One region of the Paenibacillus sp. FSL R7-0272 genome, then DNA from elsewhere that is predicted to be linked to it. Evidence: riboswitches for the same ligand, from Rfam matches in the RefSeq annotation. Region 1 holds a riboswitch; each other region holds the start of a gene.
What was found. A riboswitch is a leader RNA that binds a small molecule or an ion and turns the genes downstream of it on or off. The one in region 1 is predicted to bind S-adenosylmethionine.

Region 1 (6,032 bases):
GTTGATCAGGTGGGTACAGTAAGTCAGGAGCAAAATATTTTGGGTATTCCAAGTTTTGTAGCCTACACGGACGGACGTGAACTAGTGCGCTATGTGAACAAGCTGCGTAAGTCGAGAGAAGAGATTGAGCAGTTTTTGGATCGTGCGGTTGAGGTCTACAATACCATTCACAAGTAAGGCCTAAGTGCATCGCAGGGAATGAATGTCTTCAAGACAGGGTAGACTGTAAGATAGGTATGCAAATACAAGGCTGTCGGTTGAGCCGTCTTCAGGCTTAAGACTGCCTTGTTTTTATTTGGCTTGAGGTGAGTAGCTTAAGGCTACCGAGATGGGTAGGGGCCTACATACATAAGTTCGAAATATAATGACCTGCTGGTCAAAATTTTAATAGACGTTAACATTTTGTCACAAAGCGCGGCGTCAATGATGCTTTTATCCGGTATAATGGATTTAGTTGTGAAATTAGTGTCAAAGTACAAAACAAGTGCTGTAATGAGCCTTCTTATGGAAACAACACTAGCAACAATAATGAATCGGCATTGATTATCAAGCGAAGAACTTCTTCGCCATCTTAAAACAACAGCGGGTGAGAAAAAATTGAAGCACTTAACATTGTTTAAATGGTTAACCGTATTAACCTGTCTTGTTATGTTCCTGGCTACCTTTGGCGGAGGGATCGTGACGAAAACCGAATCGGGCCTTGGCTGCGGAACACAGTGGCCTTTATGTAACGGTAAGCTTGTACCAGCACATACTGTTGCCTCTCTGATTGAATATTCCCACCGTGCTGTCAGCGCACTGGCAGGACTACTGTCCATCGCATCTTTTGTTGCCTTCTTACGCTTTGGCAAACAGCGTCGTGATTTGCAATTGTTCTCGTTTCTAACCCTTTTATTTGTGATTATTCAGGGAATCATGGGCGCTTTCGCCGTTGTGTTCTCGCAATCTTCCGCGGTCATGGCGCTACACTTTGGGTTCGCACTCATTGCTTTTGCCAGTTCATTGATGATGGCTCTCGGGATTAGGCAAGAGGCGAGATATGGCGGTTTGGAACGTCTGAACCAGTATCCGCGCGTTAGTAAGGGATTTCGTAACCTGGTCTGGTTTTCAACCATCTATACGTACCTGGTCGTGTATACAGGGGCATTTGTAAGCCATACGAATTCGGCTGGCGGGTGTTCCGGATTCCCGCTATGTAATGGGCAGATTGTGCCTGAACTTTCTGGCGGGGTAGCTGTGGCCTTTGCCCATCGTCTGGCAGCTGTGTCACTCGTGATCGTAATCGCGATCCTAGGACATTTTGCTTACCGTAAACACCCGGACAACCGTGAGCTACGGACACTCGGTGTGTTATCCGTCGTTTTAATTCTGTTGCAAGTGGTTATCGGTATGTTCATGATGTGGACGATTAATCGCCCGGAAGTTTACATGTTTGTGGCGCTGGCACATATGCTGGATATCGCTATACTGTTCGGTATCTTGACCTATATGAGCTTCCTTGTGTACAAGCTGCACCGCCCGGTGAACCGTTTCTAAACAGCTTATGAATTTTGTGTTTAAAAAAAGTGAGTTTATTACATTGTCCTGAAGCTGCGCTGGGCCATGTTGGAAAGTCCACCATCCGGTGATGTAGATCATTGGAGAGGTGGACTTTTGTTTGATGTCGGAGGTAGCAGGGCAACCTAAATCAAGTTGTAACGATTAACCGAACGTCACATAGCGCTTTAATTCATCTTCAGCTGTTCAACAGCTGTGAAAACATATATATTTTGCATCATCAGTGGAAAGAGGAGGTCTTCTATGCTACGTACGTTACTGGGAGAAAAGCCACGAGTGAATCAAGGGAAACTGAAACAAGCCATGGATACCATGGCGTTTACACTGGAGTCTTTTGAAAAACAGATGTATGTGGATCATGATCCGAACCATGATTATCGGAAGCTGTATGTATGGACACAGGGACTAATCTCTTCGTTGGATGAACTGGAGCAAAGTTATTTTGCCGCCGCACATTTTCGTAAAAAAGTAGTTGCAGGTTCAACGCGCGATATGAGTTCTGCTGAGAAATCTGAGTATGCCCGGTACGTTTATTTTTATAAAGATGCCTTTATTCGGTGCTTCGCGATTCTGGACAAACTGGGTACAGTCTTGAATGAAGTTTTCCAACTAAATACATCCAAAACCAAAGTGCATTTCTCCTATTATACCGTTCTGAGACAATTCGAATATTATCGGGATCATCATGAGTTGGCGCAGCAATTAATTAAGATTAAGGAAGCGTACCGAGAACCGATGAGCAGATTGCGAAAGAGACGTAATATGGAGATTCATTACATGAATTCGGAAATGCAGGATGATTTGTGGCAGTTACATCAGACGTTGCGTGGCAAAGTGAAGCTGGAGGATCTGGATCAGCATCTTCTCGAGATGCAGCAAGGTGTAGATATGGTCTGTGAAACACTGAATATGGCCTATCGATACATCAATCGAATCTGGCGTAAACAGATTTTGAAACATTAGGTATAGCAATGATTTTAAATAATACCATTTGACAAATCGGAATACTTTGATTATACTGAGTTCCAGATCGAATCTTACATGGAATCGTGTCTTCAATACAGCATTTGATGCAGTTCGGTCATTATACATGACGAACTACATGAAACTATATAATCCTACAACTTTATATTTCTCTTATCGAGAGTGGCGGAGGGACAGGCCCGATGAAGCCCGGCAACCGATCAACGATGATGGCATGAATAGTTATCCTTGTTGATGTTAGGTGCTAATTCCTACAGAATCATGTTGTACATGATTTTGGCAGATGAGAAGGTCATTTCACGTGAAGAGCCATCTTTGTATCTGCAAAGGGCTCTTTTTTTGCGTAGAACGGGGAGTTTTCCCTTCCTTCGGGTAAAGATATATGTAGGTGATGGGGAAGGAGCAGTATTAGTGATTGAATTGGTTGGGTTAACCAAAACATATGGCATACGTGCCAAAACAACGACGGCGTTGTCACACCTTGATCTGAAGATTCAGAAGGGTGAGATTTTTGGAGTTATTGGTCACTCAGGTGCAGGGAAAAGTACTTTGATCCGTTGTATCAATTTACTTGAGCGCCCGACAGAAGGTAAGGTTTGGGTCGATGGTATTAACCTGACCGAGCTGAGCAAAAGTGAACTACAGCAGCAAAGACGCAAGATTGGTATGATCTTTCAGCATTTTAATCTGCTGTCTTCTGCAACGGTATACGACAATGTGGCTTTCCCTTTAAAACTGGTCAACACACCTAAGGATGCGATTGATCGCAAGGTGAAGGAAATGCTCGCTCTGGTTGGTCTGGAGCAACATAGCAGTAAATATCCGGCTCAGTTGTCCGGTGGACAGAAGCAACGGGTAGGGATAGCGAGAGCTCTGGCAAGTGACCCGAGTGTACTTCTCTGTGATGAGGCAACTTCGGCACTTGATCCGCAAACCACCAATTCGATTCTGAAGTTATTGCTGGATATTAATGAAAAGTATAATCTGACCATTGTGCTGATTACACACGAGATGCATGTCATTCAGAACATCTGCGACCGGGTAGCCGTTATCCATCAAGGTGGCATCGTGGAGCAAGGCCCAGTGACGGAAGTGTTCCTGAAACCGCAACATGCGATCACGCGGGATTTTGTCTCACGTGACAGCGAAGGTGGACTGGCACTGGAGGAAACGGTTATGGCAAATGCAGGGACGGAGTTGCCAGCAGGTGTTTCTTCCAAGTTAGTGAAGGTTTCATTTCTTGGAGATAAAACCTATGAGGCGATTCTGTCGAGAACAGTTCGCAAAACAGGTGTGGATTTCGCTATTCTGCAAGGTACAATCTCTACAATCAAGCAGGTTCCTTATGGTCAACTGACGGTACGTTTTGAAGGTGACTTCGCTGCGATTGAACAGACCTTGTCTGAACTAACCGCAGAAGGACTTGATGTGGAGGTGCTCCGATAATGGATTTTTCCAAAGTACGCTGGGAAGAGGTCGGTACGGCCTCCATTGAAACATTGCAGATTCTTGCTGTATCCGGTTTGTTTACTGTTCTCTTGGGTTTGCCGCTTGGTGTCATTCTGTTTATGACAGGCAGATCGGTTTCACCTAGTTCAAAGCTAACCTACATCATATTATCAGTTATTGTTAATATTTTACGTTCGGTACCTTTCATCATATTAATTGTTGCTCTTATTCCGTTTACGCGTACGCTGGTGGGCACCGCTACAGGTGTGCTTGGTGTCATTCCACCGCTGGTTATCTCGGCTGCTCCGTATTTTGCACGTCTGGTGGAGAATACTTTACGTGAAGTGGACCGCGGCGTCATTGAAGCAGCTCAGGCAATGGGGGCATCTACAGCTCAGATCGTAAGACGGGTGTTGTTACCTGAGGCTTTACCTGGCTTGCTTGCCGGAATTACAATTACCATCGTTACGTTGGTGTCCTATACGGCCATGGCGGGTATGGTCGGCGGTGGAGGTCTGGGTACACTGGCCATTAACTATGGATACTATCGATATCAGAATGAGATCATGATTATTTCTGTTGTATCCATGATTATACTGGTTCAGCTCTTGCAGATGATTGGCGATCGTCTGGTCATTTATTTCACCCGGAAATAACAGATAGATTGAAAAATAAAAATGCGAAGGGGTTTTACAGATGAAAAAATGGTCTATTATTTTACTCAGCTTGATGATGATTGCCGTGCTCGCAGCTTGCGGCAACAACAAGAAATCCGACAGTGGTGCGGATAACGCAGCAGGTGCTCCGCGTACCGTTGAATTGAAAGTCGGTGCTTCTCCTACACCACATGCTGAAATTCTGGAAAGCATCAAACCTGAACTTGAAGCACAAGGCATTCGTTTGCAAGTGGTGACGTTTAACGACTATGTGCAACCTAACCAACAGCTGGCAGATAAGAAACTGGACGCAAACTTTTTCCAGCATCAGCCTTACCTTGATACAGAGAACAAAGAGCGCGGATTCAACCTTGTTGCTGTGACTCCAGTCCATGTTGAGCCTTTCGGTGGTTACTCCAAAAAGATTAAATCCCTGGATGAACTGAAAGATGGCGCTAAAGTGGCTATTCCAAACGACCCATCGAATGGTGGACGTGCACTCTTGTTGCTTGCGAAAAAAGGTCTGATCACCCTCAAAGATGATACAAACATCGCATCCACTAAACAGGACATTACGGCGAATCCGAAAAACCTGGAAATCATCGAACTGGATGCAGCTATGATGCCTCGTCAGCTGGATGAAGCTGATCTGGTATTTATCAACGCAAACTATGCGCTGGAAGCAAACCTCAATCCTTCTAAAGATGCATTGTTGATCGAAGATTTGCAAGGCAATCCATATGCTAACATTCTCGTGTCCCGTGAAGATAACAAAGATGCGGATGCTATCAAAAAACTGGCAGAAGCTCTCCACTCCGAAACGGTGAAAAAATTCATCAAAGAACGTTACCAAGGTGCAGTTGAACCTGCATTTTAAGTTGTTAAAGCGAGCGCATGATCTTAAATAGCTGAAAGCCCCGCACGATCTCTTAAAGAGGCCTGCGGGGCTTTACTATTTCTGAGTTCTGGGCTTCCGCCGAAGTTTTATGAAGATGAATGCAGCAACACACGCAGTAACAATGAAGATCATGCCTTTTTTGATTAGAGTCTGCCGTTCCTCTTTCTTGGTAGCGGCTATGCCATCACCGCCCGGAATAAGATGTATGAGACCAAGCTCTGATTTTTTATCAAGGGAAGCATTATATTCCTGGTATGTATGACCGTTTTTGATTTTAATATTTTGGAGTACCATTTCTTCAAACTGTTTTCGACTTTCTTCAAAATAATAACTTGGAGTTACAAGTATGACGCTAATATACCCTTCACGTGTTAACAAGTTTACTTTATAATATACGACTCCTCCCTGTAAAGGATCTCGCAAACCTATGGAATAGCGTAATTGATGTTTACTTTCTTCATACACAGGCTCAACATCCCAACGTAGCA
Region 2 (6,032 bases), 270 kb from region 1:
GATTAAAGACGCGCGGAGTGGATGAACCCTTATCTGAGGGTCTGCTACGCGGACCGCGTATCGGTTTTACAGAGGAGCTTAGTGATAACACGGGCATTTTACGACGTTATGGAAGCGATCAGAGTTTGTTTATTGAAAAGCTTGAAGTGGGCAGTCGGATCAAAAAATACTTGGCTATTGCTTATATTCAGGATATTGCCGATCCTAAACTCGTAACCGAGGTTATAAAACGTGTGAAAAGTATTGATATGGACACGATGCTGGAGTCCGGTTACGTAGAACAACTGATTGAAGATGATGCCTTGAGTCCTTTCCAGCAGATTCTGAATACGGAAAGACCTGACCGCGTTATTGGTGCTTTATTAGAAGGGCGTGTAGCTATTTTGCTGGACGGAACTCCGTTTGTTCTGGTCGTGCCGGTGACGTTCAGTATGTTGCTTCAATCTCCAGAAGACTACTATGAACGCTGGATTCCAAGTACGTTCCTTCGAATTCTGCGTTTTATGTCGGCTATGTTAGCCCTGCTTGCCCCGGCGCTTTATATCTCTTTCATTTCGTTCCATCCAGGTCTGATTCCAACGAAACTGGTGCTAACGATTATTGAAACCCGTTCGGGTGTACCCTTTCCTTCGATTATCGAGGCTTTAATTATGGAGCTATCCATCGAGATTCTGAGGGAAGCGGGGATTCGTCTCCCGAAACCTATCGGACCTGCGATGGGGATCGTTGGGGGTCTGATCATCGGTCAGGCAGCAGTACAGGCAGGCATTATCAGTCAGTTTCTGGTTATTGTCGTGGCGGTTACAGCGATTTCTTCCTTCACTATTCCCGTATATAGTGCAGGGCTGACCTTGCGATTATTGCGCTTTGCCGCGATGTTTAGTGCCGCTGTAATGGGATTGTATGGTGTGGTCATGTTCTTCTTGCTGATGTGCACACATCTGGCTCGACTATCTAGTTTCGGAGTCCCTTACATCGCGCCAGCGGTTCCGTACCACTTGAGTGATTGGAAGGATTTTGTCATCCGTGCCCCGCTGAATATGATGAGAAGACGTCCAGACATGATGAATCCGACCGATGAAGATCGTAAGAAATAACGTTGATCGAAATGAAGTTTCGTGCCAAACAGTTCTGTACAGTTCAGTTTAGCCTCGTATAATCCGCTGATGGTCTGGAGGTGCTAAGAAGTGAATGACTCCCAAGTAAAAATAAGCACGACACAAGCCGTGGTCATTATCGTCAATTATATGCTGGGTGCAGGCATATTAACATTGCCTCGGACAACAAGCAAAGCGGTTGGTACACCGGACGTCTGGATTTCGATTATCCTATCCGGGTTGATTATCACGGGTGTAGGAATTATTCTGGTGACTTTGTGTCGACGATTCCCGGAAAAGACCGTTTTCCAATTCACCCGTGAGATTACGGGACGTTGGGTAGCTTACATACTCGGCTGTGCCAACATTCTTTATTTTATGGTGATTGCCGCCTTCGAAATTCGGGTGATGGCAGACGTGACCGGAATGTATTTGCTGGAGCGTACACCTACCTGGGCCATAGTGATGGTGTTTATGTGGATTGGAATCTATCTTATTTCCGGCGGACTTCCAGTTATCTTGCGTGTGTTTGAGGTCATTTTGCCGATTACCTTGGTCATTTTTGTAATGGAAATATTGCTGAGTAATCAACTGTTTGAGATCAGTAATCTGAGACCGGTTCTCGGGGAGGGAATTTTACCTGTGATCAAAGGGTTGAAGCCTTCTTTGTTATCATACACAGGTTATGAAGTAATGCTGGTCATTACGGCATATATGCAAAATCCGAAGAAAAGCAACAAGGCCATGACTTGGGGGCTGGGCATATCTACATCGATTTATTTGATCACGGTCGTTATGGTCGTTGGCAGTTTATCGCTCGATGGAATTAAAACGAGAACCTGGCCAACACTCGATCTGGTTCGAAGTTTTGAGATTCAGGGTTTGATCTTTGAGCGCTTCGAATCGTTATTGCTGGTTATCTGGATTTTGCAGATTTTCTCTACGTTTGCGATCACCCATTACTGCGCTTCTGTAGGGATTCGTGATCTATTTAAAGCGAAAAAGATGCGGACCATTATGTACTGCCTTCTACCGTTTATTTATTTGGCAGCCATGATTCCCAAAAATGTATATGAAACATTTGCACTAGGTGACATGCTGGGCAATGCGTCTGTCGTTTTGTTTGCCATTATGCCTTTGGTATTGTTACTGTTGAGTATTATTCGAAAAAAGGGAGGTAAGCACGCATGATTCCATTCCGGTGGCTGCGTATCATCTCTGCGTTACTGATTCTCGGTCTGATCTCCGGGTGCTGGAGCAGCCGGGAAATTGAAGATTTGAGCCTGTATGTGGGTCTCGGTATTGATGTTGGCCAGGAAACCAAATTTGAGAAAACAATAGCAGCCCAAGGAGGGGGCTATCCAAAAGAAGAAAATGTCACCGCAACAGTGCAGATTGCCCCTGGAAAGTCGAGCAGTCAGCAGAGCGAACAGGGTGGTTCACCTTCTTCTGGTAAATCTTCTTACTCCAATGAACAGCTTACCGGGGATTCCTTGCTCCAGATTTTTCGCCAGTTTGCCCTGCGCCGGGATCGCCCGCTCATTGGGCATCATCTGAAAGTGATCGTGATATCTAAGGATATTGCTAAAAAGTATGGGCTGACACAACTCCTTGATTTTGTGCTGCGAGATAACGATATTCGCCCCAATTGTCTTGTACTAATCAGCCATCACCGTGCGCTTGATGTACTCACTTCTAGAGATCCTTCTCGAATTCCAGCTTTTTATCTTACGGGAATCACAAATAACTCGTATATATCCAATAAGATAATGGAGCCGGTTTCCCTTGCCAAACTGGATGCAGAGATGCAGTCTGGGTCTAGCTTTTTGCTTCAAAACGTGTTAAATGCAGATGGTGAGGACAAGTTTTCAGGGGGCAGCATTTTCAAAGCCAAAACAACGAAATTTATTGGTGAACTTAGCCAAACGGATCTGGAGGCATTATCCTGGATTAAGCCGAAGGAGCGAGGCGGTGTCATTAAAACATACAGTAAAGAAGGTTTCACTGTCCTCTATGAAATTAAGAAAAAGACCACAAAAATTATTCCAAAGGTGGTTCGCGGAGATATTTCGTTCCATGTGAAGGCAGAGTCCGAAGGTTGGTTAATGGAGGACTGGCGTGCGCCTGAAAAAGAAGAGAAGGGAGCTTATCTGAAAGAACTGGAGAAGGATTTTGCTAAAATCGTAGATCAACAGATCGATCAAATGCTCTATAAACTCCAGCATACGTATAAAGCTGACGTTGCCGGTTTTCGGGATAGCCTCCGAATCCATTATCCTAAAACGTGGAAAAAGGTAAAAGATAACTGGGATGAAGTGTTTGCAACAGTACCTATTACGTATGAGATTAAAACGAGTATTATAAATCCGGGTTCCTCTACAGAGTAGCTCTTTACTCCCCGTTCGCAAAAACTTTATATGTTAATGTGTTAATTTCAGCACAAGAATATGGAAAGCTCTGCTTGGGTCGGTTATCGTGTTTATTTAAATGTTGACACATCAGGCAGCAGTCGATATAGTTATACAAAATCATTTTCTTATCCAGAGAGGTGGAGGGACTGGCCCTTAGAAACCTCAGCAACAGATCTGAAGGATACTGTGCTAATTCCAGCGGGTGAAAGCCTGATAGATAGGAGCGTTTGTTTTTATTTGTCAGTTACGGCGCACTCTTCAGGAAAGAGTGGGTCTTTTTTGTTTGTTCTGGATGAAGAAGCAGGGAGCAGGTTATATGGAGAATAGTAACGATAAAGGCCAATTTCAGCGAAAAATGCAAACGAGGCATGTAGTTATGCTCTCTCTTGGTGGCGTCATAGGAACAGGACTGTTCCTTAGCTCAGGGTATACCATTCAACAAGCCGGACCACTGGGTACGATTCTTTCTTATCTGATTGGCGCTTTGGTGGTGTACCTGGTGATGCTCTGTCTTGGCGAACTGTCTGTTCATATGCCGGAGACGGGTGCATTCCATAGTTATGCAGCCAAATATATTGGACCCGCTACAGGATACACAGTGGCCTGGCTGTACTGGCTTACTTGGACCGTAGCGCTCGGATCAGAATTTACAGCCGCAGGACTGCTTATGCAACGCTGGTTTCCGTCCGTGAACGTCTGGATCTGGAGTGCGTTGTTTGCGCTGATGATCTTCCTGTTTAATGCATTCACCGTAAAGCTTTTTGCCGAATCCGAATTTTGGTTCTCCTTGGTGAAAGTGATGACGATTGTCATCTTTATTATTCTTGGTGGTGCTGCCATGTTTGGTATTATTCCGATGGCAAATGCTGAACCGGCTCCGTTCTTTTCCAACATTACAGCGTCTGGGTGGTTCCCATACGGGGCAACTGCGATCCTGATGACAATGCTGGCTGTCAATTTTGCTTTCTCAGGCACGGAGCTGATTGGTATTGCCGCAGGCGAAACGGAAAATCCGGAAAAAACCATTCCGAAAGCCATTCACACCACGCTGTGGCGTTTGATTATTTTCTTCATTGGCACGATCATTATTCTGTCAGCATTGCTTCCGATGTCAGATGCAAGTGTGCTGGAGAGTCCGTTCGTTGCTGTCATGGAGCGGGTCGGTGTTCCGTATGCCGCCGACATCATGAACTTTGTTATTTTAACGGCGATTCTGTCCGCTGCGAACTCGGGACTGTATGCATCATCACGGATGCTATGGTCATTGGCGGATAAAAAGACGATCTCTCCATGGTTTGCGCGCCTGACGAAACGCGGAGTACCTTTCAATGCGCTTGTGCTCAGCATGGCTGGTGGTGCACTGGCTTTATTGTCCAGCATCATTGCGCCGGGAACCGTCTATATTACGCTTGTTTCAATCTCAGGTCTTGCTGTGGTAGTTGTCTGGATGAGCATCAGCGTGTCTCAATACATGTTCCGTAGACAGTATCTGCGGGAGGGACATGACGTGAAGGACCTGGTTTACCGAACGCCGCTGTATCCATTTGTGCCTATCGTTTCATTTGTATTGTGCCTCGCATCCTGCATAGGTATCGCTTTTGACCCAACACAGCGGATTGCTTTATACTGTGGTATTCCATTCATTATTTTGTGTTATATCGTGTATTATTGGACGGATCGTACGAAAAAGAAAAGAGGGCTGACTTCATGACACAACGTGAGCAAACGAATGATGTAAATGTGGTTCAACGTATTCTGGACGAGTATCCAATCATGATTCTGGATGGGGCACTGGCGACGGAACTGGAACAGCATGGCTGTGATCTGGATGACCCGCTCTGGTCTGCACGTGTGTTGCTGGAGAACCCGGATGTTATCGTGAACGTGCATGCTGATTATTTCCGAGCAGGGGCAGATTGTGCAATTACCTCCAGTTATCAGGCAACAGTGGAGGGCTTCCGCAAGCGTGGAATCGGAGAAGAGGCTGCCCTGGATCTGATTCGAAAAACAGTGGAACTGGCGGCGAAGGCCAGAGATGATGTATGGGCAGAAGTGCAGGAAGCCACAGTAGTTGAAGGTTCAACAGGACAGCTTGTAGACGTTTCTTCGGGACGAGCCGAGAACGTGGGGAACGAGCAGAGTGAATATCGTACTGGTGAACACACTAATGGCGAGAAGTTGCGTCGTCCGCGACCTGTCGTTGCTGGTTCTGTCGGCCCGTACGGTGCCTATCTGGCAGATGGTTCGGAATATGTGGGACATTACGGCGTATCCGATGAGACACTTGCCGCATTTCACCGACCTCGCATGGCTGCGCTGATTGAAGCAGGAGCTGATATTCTGGCGTTCGAGACGATTCCTTCGTTGCAGGAGGCTCGTGTTCTTGTCGAATTGCTTAAGGAGTTTCCAGAGGCTTATGCGTGGCTTTCTTTTTCATTAAAAGATGGGACAAGCATCAGCGAGGGAACATCGCTTGAGGTATGCGCACAGACATTCGGCTCTGAACCGCAGATTGCGGCGATCG
Region 3 (6,032 bases), 3.2 Mb from region 1:
TGACGTTCCATGCGAAGAGCCAGTGTTTTCATGCCTTTCATCAATTGATATGAATCACTCGGTGATAACACAGCTCCAATGGAATTATGAAGGAACGCCATCTCGGCAGACAAGGCCTCACCTTTGGTGATGATCAATCCAGCGAGCACATCATTATGTCCGCCCAGATATTTAGTCGCACTATGGATAATAATATCGGCGCCAAGTTCAATCGGACGCTGGAAGAATGGAGTCAGTAACGTATTATCTACAATGGTTAATAGATTGTGTTTTTTCGCCCAAGAAGCAACAGTTTGAATGTCCGTAATCATCATGAGCGGATTAGTTGGTGTCTCGATGAAAACAGCCTTCGTATTCGGCTTACGGATGTTCTCTAATGCTTCCAGATCGTTCGTATCTACATAACTTGCGGTTACACCGAACCGGGATAAAATCCGTTCCAACAGGCGATATGTACCGCCATACAGGTCAAGAGAAACGATCAGGTGATCCCCTTGGCCGAACATCGCAAAGATCGTTTGCAGTGCTGCCATGCCCGAGCTACAAGCAAAACCTGCATCACCGGACTCCAGAGCCGCTGCTGCTTCCTCTAACACTTTGCGCGTTGGGTTTGTTGTACGGATGTAATCAAACCCCGTGCTTTGTCCCAGCTTCGGGTGACGAAACGCAGTGGATTGATAGATCGGAAAGTTAACAGCACCTGTTACGGGTTCATTGATGGACCCAATTTGAGCTAAACGGCTTTCAATTTTCAACTTGTTATCTTCCATTACTGCATCCTCCTGTAATCTTGATTAGATTTGTGGGCCAATATCGTAAGGGGTTTCCTGATACACATAGTAATTGAGCCAGTTAGAGAATAATAAGTTAGCGTGTGCACGCCATGTAGCCGGAGGTATCCGAGAAGGATCGTCCTTTGGATAGTAGTACTTCGGCAGCGCGATGTCCAATCCCTTGGCAACATCACGGTCATATTCCCATTTCAATGAAAACGGATCATACTCGGCATGTCCTGTGGCAAAAATTTGCTTACCGTCCTTGGTGGCAACCAGGAATACTCCTGCTTCTTCGGACTCTGCCAAAATTTCGAGTTTATCATTTTTCTCAATATCCTCACGTCTTACCTCCGTGTGACGGGAGTGTGGAACGTTGAACACTTCATCAAATCCACGCAGTATCGGAACATGAGGTTTGTTGATCGTATGCGGGAATACGCCAAAACACTTTTCATCCAGCGGAACTTTGGGTACATCAAAATGGTGGTATAGACCTGCTTGAGAAGCCCAACATATATGCATCGTCGAAGTTACATTCGTTTTGGTCCATTCAAAGATTTCCTGAATCTCTTCCCAATAATTCACGTCCTCAAAATCCATTTGCTCTACCGGTGCACCGGTAATGATCATCCCGTCAAAACGGCGATGCTGGATTTCATCAAATGTTTTATAAAAGAGATCCAGGTATTCTTGAGATGTGTTCTTGGAAGTGTGGGATTTGGGGTGTACCAGCACAACATCCACTTGAATCGGTGTATTACCTACCAGACGAAGCAATTGCGTTTCCGTCGTTTCCTTCGTAGGCATCAGATTCAGTATGGCGATCCGGAGTGGACGAATATCCTGCTTGTATGCGGATGATTCGTCCATAACGAAAATATTCTCGCTCTCAAGTACTTCTTTGGCTGGTAATGTGTCTGGAATTTTAATTGGCATAGTGAGTTGACTCCTCCTTTTTCATGGGTCGCATCTGGTGCGAAAATCACGCTCTGAGAAGCTCTGCATATGACAAAGACCTCTCTCGGATTCCGAGAAAGGTCATATGTAAACAGATATGCGCCTCTCTCATCTCTCAGTTACAACAGCATCACAAGGATGCTTGGTCGCTGCAAGAATTAGCACCGTGCGTTATATCGCCGGTTGCCGGGTTTCATCGGGCTGGTCCCTCCACCTACTCTTGATAAGATTTCGCTGTATTCAATTTTAATTCAGATATATTAACTTTTACTTTAAAACATTACTGCCCTCACGTCAAGAACCAGTTGATTGGTTTTGAACCTAAACTCGGAACCGTTCATCATCCGTTGTCATACACTGCCTCAGAGCGTGAAATAGACACATTTTTGCGCTTGAAAGCACCCTAGACCAGCGGTATACTAGACAAGTGTTTATAAGCCCTTATGTGAGAGGTGACATATTAAATGGATGGCGACCCGAGGCCCAACTGGCAGTCGAATTCCGAACAACTGCATAGAGAATTGACATCAGCATGTCGGCAGCGGGACGTTTCTTCCGTTTGATTATAGATTGATGACGCAGTACAGTCCTGATAACAGGCTCCGCTGCCGACCGGCTGATCTGTTCTTTTGCGCCCATATTAACGATGAAATCCGCCAAGACGGCGGGTGCAGAAGGAGTAGATAACATGAAAATCCGGTTGGTTAACAACGGTGTATTTATCCCGGTGGATGACATTCAGCAAGCGCTGACTCCACCAGCAGAAGGATTCTACTGGATTGATGCGGACGTGGACGATTTGGCTGTACTTCAGCCGCTGTTCTCCATGCATGATCTGGCTGTTGAGGATTGCTTGAGTGATGAAGAACAGCGTCCGAAGATTGAAATTTATGAGAACCATTATTTTATCGTGATTAATAGCATTCGTTTCGATGATGAAGAGATCTTCCTGCGTGCAGTCAATCTCTTTCTCGGTAGACATTTTATCATTACGGTTACCAAACAAAAGATCAGCGAACTACGTACATTGAAGCCGATTCTCTGGGAACAGGAAATCAGCAGTCCAGATCGTCTTCTCTACTTGCTTGTTGACTTGATTGTGGACAATTACTTCACCGTTGGTGATCGAATTGAAGCGCGAATTGAGAAACTTGAGGAAGACATTCTGATGCATACCAAAAAGTCACATCTGAATGAGATTATCGGTCTGCGAAGCGAGATTTTGTGGCTGAAAAAAGTACTGGGACCTCAAAAAGAGGTCATTAATACACTCAACAAAAAAGATCTGCGTCTCATTGATGATCAGCTGCAAAAATATTTCAGCGACATTTACGAGAACGCCGTAAAAATATCGGAAACCTTTGAAACGTACCGCGATCTGATGGGCAACTTGCGAGAAGCCTACCAGTCCAGTATCGCTAACCGCGCGAATGAGATCATGCGTGTGTTTACCGCCATCACCACCGTGTTCATGCCTCTGACCGTTATCACCGGTATTTATGGAATGAACTTTGACAACATGCCCGAATTACACTGGAAATACGGGTATTATGCTGTTATCGGCCTGATGATTACACTCGGTCTGACGATGTTCTTTATTTTCCGTAAAAAAGACTGGATCTGAAACGACCGCTCTATCCGCTATATCATACCATTTAAAGAATAAGACGAAGCGCTCCTTCACAGGGACAACTTCGTCTTTTTTAATATCACCGCCTCACGGCGTATTTTAGCTAACCAACATTACGCTCTGTTTCAGTATGTCTTCGAAAACGGATGCGAATCATCCGTAACCGTTCATACACTTGCTCCAAGCTCCCTCCTTCAGGGCGCTCTCCTCCGTAAACTTTATGTAACACAGGCTTCAGAAATGTATCTCCTAACTCCTCATATGCATTCCATACCGCCTCTTGTTCAGTCTCAGGCATAACAGCCAGTTCTACATCCAGCAATGAATCCGTGTCATACCCTTCCAGATCCAATGTTTCGAGCAGTTCGATTAATTCACGCCGGGATAGACCAGATCGATTCACGATCTCTTCTAAGGTTTGTCCCTCTTTCATGCCTTCCAGCACGTGCTTACGCGTAATGAATTTATCCAGTTCCTGCTTGTACTTCTGCTCTTTCTGCTTATATAACCAACTTTCGTACTCTTCCTCTTGCAATACGATGTACACCCAGTCTAACGGAAAAGGTCTCGATTGTTCGATTCCACTCATCATTTCAAGCCATTCCAGCCCATATTCTGCTGCTTTGCTCTCACCAACACCCGGCAGTTGCATCAGCTCATCCATCGTATGTGGAACAAACGCACTGATCAGCCGCAACAAACGATTCGTCGCCACAAAATAAGGGGCCTTCCGATCCGAAGCCGCTTTTTGCCTGCGCCATGTGCATAAATCCTCATACAATTGCTCATTTCCGTATAATTCACTAAAACAATGCAGACGCTGGCCTGCATAACTACGTAGCTTCAGATCCTCATTTTCATTGTACAACCCATGCATCAATGGACGATACCCTTCGCTCATCTGCATGGCAAGTTGATGACGATATATGTGCATCAGCTCTTCCCACGAATGACCTTCATACCAGATCGTATCTTCCCGATCCCCTGCTTCATAACGACTCCATCCCAAGTGCCAAGTATTCTCCTCCTCGCCAATCCATAACTGGGCAATCTGTTCATGCTGATCAAACACTCTGGATAATTTGTTCATGAAAATGACTTCCATTACTTGTTCCCTCCTTTGGACGATACAGCCTGTTCGATTAACGAAGGTATTCTCTGTCTCTGTCTCCAGACAACACAAAAAAGCACCTCTCCCGCAGATCGCTGCAAGAGAGGTGCTTCCTCATTAACCGTACTATGCTGTTGCTCACATCATACCATACTGGTAAATTTCGTCAATCCCTAAATGCGTTTATTTTGACAAGGCCAGTTTCGCCAGTGCCAGCGAACCACACAAGCCAGCATTATCTCCCAGACCTGGTGGAACAACATACGCATCAATTCCAGCATGAAGTGACGGATGTTGCACATAGCCTGCCAGCAATTCCTGTAGTTTGCTACGAACCATCGGGAATAGGTGCTCCTGTTTCATCACTCCTCCGCCCATCACTATTTTCTGAGGCGAAAGAATCAGCACATAATTCATTAGAGCATGTGCAAGATAATGCGCTTCAATCTCCCAGGCTTTGTGATCTGCTGGCAATTCATAAGCAGGTTGTTCCCAGCGCTTGTTCAGGGCCGGCCCCGCCGCAAGTCCTTCCAGACAGTCTCCATGATATGGGCAAAATCCTGCATATGAATCCTCGGGATGTCTCCGCACGATAATATGGCCCATCTCGGGATGAGAAAGCCCGTGCACCATTTTTCCGCCAACGACAGCTCCTGCACCGATGCCTGTACCTACCGTAATATACAGACAGCTATCCAGCCCCTGCGCAGCTCCCCAAGTGGCTTCACCCAAAGCTGCTCCATTCACATCGGTGTCAAACGTCATCGGTACATCAAAGTGTTCTTTGAGTTTGCCAATCAAGTTGTACTGTCCCCAATGCGGCTTCGGTGTTGTCGTAATATAACCATAGGTTGGACTTCCTTCAATGGGATCAATTGGCCCGAAAGAACCTACCCCCATTGCTTCGATACCTTTGCCCTCAAAAAAAGAGATGACCTGAGCCATCGTTTCTTCCGGCGTGGTTGTAGGGAAACTAACTCGTTCCAGGACCTCTCCATGTTCTGTACCAAGGCCACATACAAATTTGGTTCCGCCTGCTTCAATCGCACCTAAAACTGTCATGTTGATCTCACTCCTACGTTGGTTTGTAATAGGAACACTGCCGTATCCATATAGCGGTTCGGACTATTCAGCAGGGCTCAGTTACGCTCAAGCTTGTTCAACCGTTTAAGCAATGTCTGTTTCCAACTATCCGAGAGAACAGGAATAGAGAGTAGAGCCTGCATCCCTTCCACGTCCTGTTTACCCTGATGCATGATCCGGTTAGCTTCAAGAATCGTCATGTATGAAGTATCTGTGCGAACTCTTTTGAAACGTGATGCAGGGCCAACCTCTCCCTCTTGCAATACTCGAAAATAAAAACCGGTATGCCCGCTTTCCTGAAAATATACAGGCAACTCCTTGTAATCATATCTTATCCCCAGCTTGAAACATGGTTGTCTCGGCTGACTGACTTGCACCTGCGCATCACCGAGTTCAAATACATCACCAATGCGAACCTCTTCCTCAGCGCATCCTGTAACGGTCAGATTCTCTCCGAATGCCCCCCACTCCAGCT

Region 2: linked by a shared signal. The riboswitch ahead of mmuP (S-methylmethionine permease) and the one ahead of MKY23_RS23170 (methionine ABC transporter ATP-binding protein) in region 1 are both predicted to bind S-adenosylmethionine.
Region 3: linked by a shared signal. The riboswitch ahead of metA (homoserine O-succinyltransferase) and the one ahead of MKY23_RS23170 (methionine ABC transporter ATP-binding protein) in region 1 are both predicted to bind S-adenosylmethionine.

What each region holds. Positions count from the first base shown of each region.
Region 1 covers NZ_CP150221.1:5,254,966-5,260,997, reverse strand. Annotated here, with positions in the region: gene MKY23_RS23185 (thioredoxin family protein) at 1-177, shown strand, start outside; gene MKY23_RS23180 (heme A synthase) at 598-1,536, shown strand; gene MKY23_RS23175 (Cthe_2314 family HEPN domain-containing protein) at 1,801-2,520, shown strand; SAM riboswitch class I at 2,692-2,831, shown strand; gene MKY23_RS23170 (methionine ABC transporter ATP-binding protein) at 2,953-3,987, shown strand; gene MKY23_RS23165 (methionine ABC transporter permease) at 3,987-4,646, shown strand; gene MKY23_RS23160 (MetQ/NlpA family ABC transporter substrate-binding protein) at 4,687-5,523, shown strand; gene MKY23_RS23155 (DUF2167 domain-containing protein) at 5,599-6,032, opposite strand, start outside.
Region 2 covers NZ_CP150221.1:5,529,776-5,535,807, reverse strand. Annotated here, with positions in the region: gene MKY23_RS24465 (spore germination protein) at 1-1,097, shown strand, start outside; gene MKY23_RS24460 (GerAB/ArcD/ProY family transporter) at 1,188-2,288, shown strand; gene MKY23_RS24455 (Ger(x)C family spore germination protein) at 2,285-3,484, shown strand; SAM riboswitch class I at 3,631-3,732, shown strand; gene mmuP (S-methylmethionine permease) at 3,825-5,219, shown strand; gene mmuM (homocysteine S-methyltransferase) at 5,216-6,032, shown strand, end outside.
Region 3 covers NZ_CP150221.1:1,932,787-1,938,818, reverse strand. Annotated here, with positions in the region: gene MKY23_RS08740 (aminotransferase class I/II-fold pyridoxal phosphate-dependent enzyme) at 1-770, opposite strand, end outside; gene metA (homoserine O-succinyltransferase) at 795-1,712, opposite strand; SAM riboswitch class I at 1,839-1,963, opposite strand; gene corA (magnesium/cobalt transporter CorA) at 2,422-3,357, shown strand; gene MKY23_RS08725 (HRDC domain-containing protein) at 3,467-4,468, opposite strand; gene MKY23_RS08720 (ROK family protein) at 4,658-5,536, opposite strand; gene MKY23_RS08715 (MOSC domain-containing protein) at 5,614-6,032, opposite strand, start outside.